One region of the Sorangium sp. So ce295 genome, then DNA from elsewhere that is predicted to be linked to it. Evidence: predicted binding sites of a transcription regulator. Region 1 holds the regulator's gene; the other holds the start of a gene.
What was found. Region 1 encodes HrcA, which represses chaperone genes, less so after heat shock. Its sites were predicted from a motif close to GNTAGCACTCNCCNNNGGNGAGTGCTANC; they were not measured.
Positions count from the first base shown of each region.

Region 2: a site for HrcA is predicted at 2,354-2,382, ahead of groES (co-chaperone GroES). Genes of this name have one in related genera too.

Region 1 is NZ_CP150324.1:13,702-17,908, forward strand. It holds gene WMF11_RS00040 (hypothetical protein) at 1-152, opposite strand, end outside; gene WMF11_RS00045 (hypothetical protein) at 230-1,024, opposite strand; gene hrcA (heat-inducible transcriptional repressor HrcA) at 1,374-2,417, shown strand; gene WMF11_RS00055 (RluA family pseudouridine synthase) at 2,410-3,369, opposite strand; gene WMF11_RS00060 (response regulator transcription factor) at 3,669-4,207, shown strand, end outside.
Region 2 is NZ_CP150324.1:4,094,619-4,098,825, reverse strand. It holds gene groL (chaperonin GroEL) at 182-1,870, opposite strand; gene groES (co-chaperone GroES) at 1,939-2,235, opposite strand; tRNA gene WMF11_RS15570 (tRNA-Gln) at 2,835-2,908, shown strand; tRNA gene WMF11_RS15565 (tRNA-Glu) at 2,948-3,022, shown strand; gene WMF11_RS15560 (NUDIX hydrolase) at 3,167-3,877, shown strand; gene WMF11_RS15555 (hypothetical protein) at 3,910-4,207, opposite strand, start outside.

The DNA of each region.
Region 1 (4,207 bases):
CCGAAGTTCGAGAACAGGAACCAGCGGAGGGCGGGGCTCGCGTTCACGGGACCGCTGACGCAGGGGCAGCCGACGAACGTGAACGACAGCGCGACGGCGGCGAGCGCCAGCGCGGCGGACGCGCGGGAGAGCGGGGGTCTTCGTGCGGGCACGCGGGCTAACATAGCGGGTCGACCTCGAAGGGAGAGCGGGTTTGCGCGCGGGAGGACGGAGGACGGCCCCTCCCGGATCAGCGCACGAGATGCCATTGGACGCCGGGGGTCACCTCGAGATGCAGGTGATTTTTGTGCGCCCGGTCGTAGTTGGGCGTGAGGATCGACGTGAAGATGTGCTGGTCCACGGCCTCGCACACGATGGATCGCAGCTCTCGCGCCGCCGCGTCCGCTGGAGGGCCGCTGCCCGCCCCCTTGCCGGCCCCGCGGGGCCGCCCGGTCGGGCGGGCGCTCTCGCCGCAGACCGGCGCGCCGCGCCTGCCGACGAAGTCGCGCTCCACCTCGAGCCAGTCCTCCGCGAACCCGCCGCCGACGCGCTCCTTGACGAACCTGTAGGGGTCGATCGCGAGCCCGCCGGGGTGCCTCGTGGCGAGCCTGCCCTCGGGCCACATCCTGGCCGGAGGCCGCCAGGCCGAGAACATCAGCACCTCGTCGATGTCGTGCGCGCGGAGGATCCGGCTGAAGTCCGAGAGCGCCAGCGCGAGGCGGCAGTCGAAGACGTCGTGCGGGTTTCCCGCGCGTTGATGGGCCGGCAGCGCCGTCCGGTAGAGGACCCCGCCGACCCCATGCATCAGCCGCACCGGAGCGAGCACGCCCGGCGCGCGCTGCACCGGCTGGAACGCGATCTTCCGCTGCGTGAGCGCCGCACGGCATTGCTCCGCGCTCATCGCCGCGTAGCGCGCCGACGGGTGCTTCGCCCAGTCCTGATGGTACCTGACCTTCGGCTTGCCCTGCGCGCTCGGCGCGACGGCGAGGGGGCCGAGCGCGAGGGCGAGCGCGCAGGCAGCGGCGGCATGGCGTGCGGGCGGCATCGTTGCGGTACATCCCTCGTGCGAAGCAAGGCAGGCCGACCCTCTCGGGGGGGGGGGCAAGTGACCACGACCACGACACGACCACGACCACGTGGCCGGCCGCGCCGCCATCCGGTGGAGCGGGGCCCCGTGCGCGGGGTGGCTGGTGGCTACTGCCCGATCCTACCGCGACATTTGACCGGGCCGCGCGATCCCCTCAAAATGGGTCGCATGCGCGTCCGTGGGTCAAGCGCCCGCACGCGCAGCTTGACGTACGGGAGCGAAGGTCCGGCCCGCATGGCTTCCCGGTCCGGGCGGTCCCTGGTCCAGGTAGCCACCGCGGCGCGCTTGTGCGCTGCATGCAACTGACATGGGTGATCTTTCCAACCGAGCTCGAAAGATCCTTTTCGCCGCGGTCACCGAGTTCATCGCAACGGGCGACCCAGTTGGCAGCAGGACGCTCGCCCGGAAGTACGGGCTGGATCTCTCGGCTGCCTCGATCCGCAACGTGCTCGCCGACCTCGAGGAGGCGGGGTACCTCCACCAGCCGCACACCTCTGCCGGGCGGATCCCGACCGATCGCGCGCTCCGGCTGTTCATCGACGCGCTCGTCGAGCTCCGGTCGCTGTCCCCCGAGCAGCAGGCCGAGCTGAGCGCGAGGTTCACCGAGATCTACGCGGGGGCGAACGATCCGCTCCGCGAGACCGGGCGCTACCTCTCGGAGCTGTCCGGCGCCGCGGCGGTCGTCGCGGCGCCGCGGGCGGAGCTCCGCGCCCTCGCCCAGCTGCGCTTCATCCCGACCAAGCCCGGGCAGCTGCTCGCGGTGCTCGTCTTCGCCGACGGCTCGGTCGCGAACCGCTTCATCTCGGCCGACGAGGCGATCAACGAGGGCGAGCTCACCCGGATCCACAACCTGCTCACCGACGTCATCGAGGGGCGCACCCTGGGCGAGATCCGGGACCTGTTCGCCCGCCGCCTCGCGGACGAGCGCCTCCAGATCGACGCGCTGAGGCGCCGCGCCTTCGAGCTCGGCAGCAAGGCGACGGCCGACGTGACCCGGCGGAGCGAGGTCGTCATCGAGGGGCAGAACCGCCTGATCGATCTGCCTGAGTACGCCGACGTCGACCGGCTCAAGAAGCTGATGAAGGCGCTCGAGGAGCGCGAGGAGCTCGTCGATCTGCTCGACCGGACGCTCGCCGCCGGCGCGGGTGAGGTCACCGTGTTCGTCGGCAGCGAGGCGGGCGACCTTGGCGGAGGCCAGCTCAGCCTCGTCGCTGCGCCGTACATGGAGAACGGCCGCGTCGCCGGGACCGTGGGCGTGCTCGGCCCGACGCGGATGGACTACGCGAAGGTCATGCCGCTGGTCGACGCCACGGCCGCGGCGATGACCGAGGTCCGCGGCAAGGTCAAGTAGCGCCCCTCCGCTGCGGCGCGCGGAGCCGCTCGAGCACGTCGTCGAAGTCCGGGGGCGGCGGCGCCTGGAAGCGCATCGGCCGATCGTCGGCCGGGTGGTTGAAGCCGAGCTCGGCCGCGTGGAGCATCAACCGCGCGGCCGGGATCTTCGTCCCGCGGTAGTCCCGCACGTAGACCGTCTCGCCGACGAGCGGGTGCCCGGCCTCCGCGAGGTGGATGCGGATCTGGTGCGTGCGTCCCGTCTCGAGCCGGCACGCGACGAGCGTCACGCCCCCGGCGCCGGCTCCCTCCTGCGGCCCTCGGAGCACCTCGATCGGCTCCACGTGCGTCACCGCGAGTTGCCCCTCGCGCCGCCCGTCGCGCGCCGAGCCGCGCAGCCCGTCGCCCCGATCCTCGACGAGGTAGCTGCGGTAGGTGCCGCGCGGGACGGCGCCGTGCGCGAGCGCCAGGTACTGCCGGTGCATCGCGCGGACGCGGAGCTGCTGCGCGAGGTGCTTCTTCGCGGCGAGCGTCCGCGCGAAGACCAGCAGCCCGCTCGTCCCCTTGTCGAGGCGCTGCACCACGCCGAGCGGCGCGCGCCCGCGCAGGCGGTCGCGCCTGGCCAGCACCTCGCGCACCAGCGCGTCGAGGGTCGCGGCCTGCTCCGCGGGATCCTCGTCGCCGAACGGGATGGTGCTCACCCCGGCGGGCTTGTTCACCACGACGACGCTCGCGTCCGCGTAGACCACGAGCTCGCCCTCGAGCTTGCGCCGCCGCACGGTCTCGGGCCTCGGCGCGTGCAGGCGGACCTCGATCAGCTCCCCGCCGAGCACCCGCCGACGGGCGCTCGTCGCCACCGCGCTCCCGACAAGCACCTTGCCGGTCTCGATCAACCGGCGCGCGTCGGACCACGAGACCTCGGCCAGCGCACGGACGGCCCCGTCCAGCGGACGCCGATCCAGCTCGGCGGGCACCGTCCAGCGGCCATCCTGCGGAGGTCTTACCTGGGCGGCCGGGTGGACCCCGGTCGTTTTGGCGGTTTTGTCTTCGTGGCTCGGCGGAGTGGCGGGTCGGAGCGGACGCATGTAGAGCTCAGCGGGGCGCCTCGGCTCCGCCCACCAGCGTGGGACCGGGCTCTACCGGCGCGGAAAAACGCGCCTCCGCGGGGCCCGCGGGGGCGAAATACACCGCGAATGTTGACACATCGCGCGACGGGGGCCGAAGATATCCAGAGCCGTCGCCGCTTTCTCGCCATCTGAGAGGAGACCCGTTCGTGGCCAGCACCCTTCTCGCCGTAGACGACAGCGTGACCATGCGCAAAGTGCTCGAAATCACCTTTGCGGGTCAGGATTTCCGCGTCGTGACGGCGAGCAGCGCCGACGCTGCGCTGCAGAAGCTCAAGAGCGATAAACCCGACCTGGTGATCGCCGACGTCACGCTCGAGCCGAAGAACGGCTACGAGCTGTGCAAGGCGATCAAGCAGGCCTCACCGGCGACGCCCGTCCTGATCCTGTCGTCCAAGCAGAACCCGTTCGACCCCGCGAAGGGATCGGGCGCGCAAGCGGACGATCACATGGACAAGCCGTTCGACACCCAGCAGATGATCGACAAGGTCAAGAAGCTGCTGGCGTCGCGCGGCGAAGCGAAGCCCGCCGCCGCGGCGGCCCCTGCTGCCGCGGCGCCTGCGCCCGCGCGCTCTCCTGCGGCGCAGCCCGCCGCAGCCGCCGCGCAGCCCGCGGCCGCCGCGCAGCAGGCGGCAGCGAGCCCGCTCCAGCGCGCGAAGACCCTCATCTACACGCCCAACGCGCCGGC
Region 2 (4,207 bases), 4.1 Mb from region 1:
CCCACGTGACCGCGGGTCAAAAACCCGGGCAAGAGCGCTGGCGCTCACAAAACACAAAACGCGAGGGGCCCCCCAAGCCAGCATGCTTTGGAGGGCCCCTCGGCCCGCTTCGTCGGGGCAGCGCGCCCGGCGGGCCGCCGCGCGGAGGCGGCGGCAGCCCGAGAGCGGCGCGGACAGGCGATCAACCCATGTCGAAGTCGCCCATGCCGCCCATGCCGCCCATACCCCCCATGCCGCCCATACCCCCCATGCCGCCCATGCCGCCGGGAGCCCCGCCGCCCGCGGCCTTCTCCTTCTTGGGCTTCTCGGCGACGAGGGCCTCGGTCGTGAGCATCAGCGCGGCGACGCTGGCCGCGTTGGAGAGCGCGTGCCGCACGACCTTGGCGGGATCGATGACGCCGCCGGCGAGCAGGTCCTCGTACGAGTCGGTCGCGGCGTTGTAGCCGAACGTCGGCGCGCCCGTCCGGACCTTCTCCGCGACCACCGTCCCGTCGACCCCCGCGTTCTGGGCGATCTGGCGGAGCGGCGCCTCCACGGCGCGGCGCACGAGCCGCACGCCGACGTCGCGCTCGTCGTTGAACTTGAGCGACTCCAGCGAGGCGGCCGCCCGGAAGAGCGCCACGCCGCCGCCGACCACGATGCCTTCCTCGACGGCCGCGCGGGTCGCGTGGAGCGCGTCCTCGACGCGCGCCTTCTTCTCCTTCATCTCGACCTCGGTCGCCGCGCCGACCTTCACCACCGCGACGCCGCCGGCGAGCTTCGCGAGCCGCTCCTGGAGCTTCTCGCGATCGTAGTCGCTCGCCGTGTCCGCGATCTGCTTGCGGATCGCCTCGATGCGGCCCTTGATGGCGGTCTTGTCGCCCTGGCCGTCGACGATGACGGTGTTGTCCTTGTCGATCTCGACCCGCTTGGCCGTCCCGAGGTCGCGCACCGTGGCGCTCTCGAGCTTCTGGCCGAGGTCCTCCATGAACGGCGTCGCGCCCGTGAGGATCGCGATGTCCTTCAGCATGTCCTTGCGGCGATCGCCGAAGCCGGGCGCCTTCACGGCGGCGACCTTGATCGTGCCGCGCAGCTTGTTCACGACGAGCGTGGCGAGCGCCTCACCCTCGATGTCCTCGGAGAGGATGAGCAGCTCGCGCCCCTGCTTCACCACCTGCTCGAGCAGCGGCAGGAGGTCGGCCATGGCCGAGATCTTCTTCTCGTGCACGAGGATGAGCGGGTTCGTGAGCACCGCGGTCATCTTCTCGGGGTCGGTCACGAAGTAGGGCGAGAGGTAGCCGCGGTCGAACTGCATGCCGTCGACGGTCTCGAGCTCCGTCGTCATGCGCTTGTTCTCCTCGACCGTGATCACGCCCTCCTTGCCGACCTTCTCCATGGCGTCGGCGAGGATCTGGCCGATCTCCTTGTCGCCGTTGGCGCTGACCGTGGCGACCTGGGCGATCTGGTCCTTGTCCTTGGTCGGCTTGGCGGCCTTCTGCACCGCCTCGATGACCTTCGCGACCGCCGCGTCGATGCCGCGCTTCAGATCCATCGGGTTGTGGCCGGCCTCGACGAGCTTGAGGCCCTCGCCGAAGATCGCCTGCGCCAGCACCGTCGCCGTCGTCGTGCCGTCGCCGGCCTTGTCGCTCGTCTTCGAGGCGACCTCGCGCACCATCTGGGCGCCCATGTTCTCGAGCTTGCCGGCGAGCTCGACCTCCTTGGCGACCGTGACGCCGTCCTTCGTCACGACCGGGGAGCCCCAGCTCTTCTCGATGACGACGTTCCGCCCCTTCGGCCCGAGGGTCACCTTGACCGCATCGGCGAGCGTGTTCACGCCCTTGAGGATCGCGGCGCGGGCGCCGCGGCTAAAAACGATCTGCTTCGCAGCCATCTCTCAATCCCCTCGCGGCCGCGCGGCCGCGTGTACTAACGCTTGCGTTCGGTTGCCTCAGACCTGGTTCACGAGGCGGACTCGGTCACGGCGAGCACATCGTCCTCGCGGATGAGCACGTGCTCCTCGCCGTCGAGCTTCACCTCGGTGCCGCTGTACTTGCCGAACAGCACCTTGTCCCCGACCTTCACATCGAGCGGGCGAACCTTGCCGTCCTTCAGGACCTTGCCGTTGCCCACCGCGACGACGCGCCCCTCGATCGGCTTCTCCTTCGCGGCGTCGGGGATGATGATGCCCCCCTTGGTCTTCGTCTCGCTCTCGACGCGCTTGACGACAATCCGATCCTGCAGCGGCCTGATTTTCATGCTGGCTCCCTCGTCCTCGGCTTGTTGACTGACCATCGGCTCGCCGGAGGTCCCGTTCGCCCCCCCGCTGGGGCGATCCGCCCGCGCGACGAGAGCTAAGTGCCCGACATCGCAGTGTCTTGGCACTCTCCTAGGCCGGTGGCTAAACCGCGGCCGAAAGTAAATCAGTCACCCGGCGCGTCAAGGGCACGCAGCAGGGAGCCGCGACTTTTCCGGGGCCGAAAGTCCAGGGCGGCGAAGCCGAGATGGCTGGAGAAGCGACGGGCGACGGCGAGAGCGCGGTCGCGACATCGTGGAGCCTCCCCAGGGACGAGCCCTCCGAGAGTGCGAAGACAGTACGGACGGATTATGGCGAGAGCGCGATGGCATCAGCGCGACGACAACGGACGGCATACAACGAGGGCGGAGCGGGTTGAGCGAGGAGCCGAGCAGGGGGAAGGGCTCGCTCGATGCCCGAGTCGCTCGAAACACGCGAGAACTGGGCGATTTTTGGCGGTGAGCATTTTTCTTCGGCGGGTCCGATTTTGATCGCTTGACAATCCAGGCAGCCCGAGTAGATTCCGCGGCCCGTGGCGCTGATGAACACGGCGCTGACCCCTTGGGGGATCGTCTAACGGCAGGACGCAAGATTCTGGCTCTTGCTATCAAGGTTCGAATCCTTGTCCCCCAGCCAGGCCGCTCAGCTCTGCTGTCGGTCTTCTCCACAGAACAAGGTCCCATCGTCTAGCGGTTAGGACATCGGCCTCTCACGCCGGTAACGCGGGTTCGATTCCCGCTGGGATCGCCACTTCACACCTCTCGCCTCGTTTCCTGCTGCTTCCGTCTGATGTCGTGCGTCGGGCACGGCAAGAAGCACAGCGTCATCGAACGAGCGAGCACGCAGATCAGCGAAGACGTCTTGCTCCGTTCACGTTGCGCTACCCTGTGGCGCATGGCGGCGCAAGACGAAGAGGAGCTCTTCGACCTCCTCGATGACGGCGGCCGGCCGCTCGGCGTGCGCAAGGCGCGCAGGCTCGTTCACCGCGACGGCGACTGGCACCGGAGCGTTCACGTGTGGGTGCTCCTCGAGCGGGGGCCCGATGGCCTGGAGCCGGACGGCGGCCGGAGCGCCGCGGAGCCCTGGGTGCTCTTCCAGCAGCGCAGCCCCGACAAGGACACCTGGCCCGGCGCGCTCGAGGTCGCCGTGTCGGGGCACTACCGCGCCGGAGAGGATCTCGCTGGGGCGCTGCGCGAGGCGGAGGAGGAGATCGGCCTGCCGCTCTCGCCGCGCGACGTTGTCCGGCTCGGCACGCGCCGCAGCCAGGACGATCACGCGCCGGGCATCGTCGATCGCGAGCTGCAGGACGTGCTGCTCGCGACGACCCGCCGCGCGCTCGAGGAGCTGCGTCCCGATCCGCGCGAGGTGACCGCGCTGCTGTCGCTCCCGCTCGGCGCGGCGCTGCGCCTCGTCCGAGGCGAGGTGCCCCGCGCGAGCGGCGTCGTGCGGCGGCCGCCGGACGCCGCGGGCGCCGTGAAGGTCGAGCCGCGCGACGTGCGGCTCGATGAGTTCGTCGTCGCGCGCGACGGCTACTTCGAGCGCGCGCTCGACACGATCCGCAGGCGCCTCGCGGGCGAGGCGCCGGCCCCGTGGCTCCTCGGCTAGGACGGCGGCGCTCTCTCCTCGCGCCCGTGCTGTCAGCCTGAGCCGCGGCGCCCGTCCGCCGGCCGCCGGGGCTTCTCGGGGGGCACCGCCGACGCGACGAGGAACCCCTCGGCGCGGTGCGGGGCGAGCCCGCAACGCGCGTTCATGCGCTTGGCGATCTCGTCGCCGGCCCTGACGAGCGCGTAGAACCACCGGATCCCGAAGCGATCGTGCCCTTCCCGGAGCGCCGCCGCCTGCAGGGGGGCCCCGAGCCCCCGCCCGCGGTGGTCCTCGCGCAGCGAGGTGCAGATCGGCATGGCCGTCCACGAGGGCGCCTCGCCCACGTCGGAG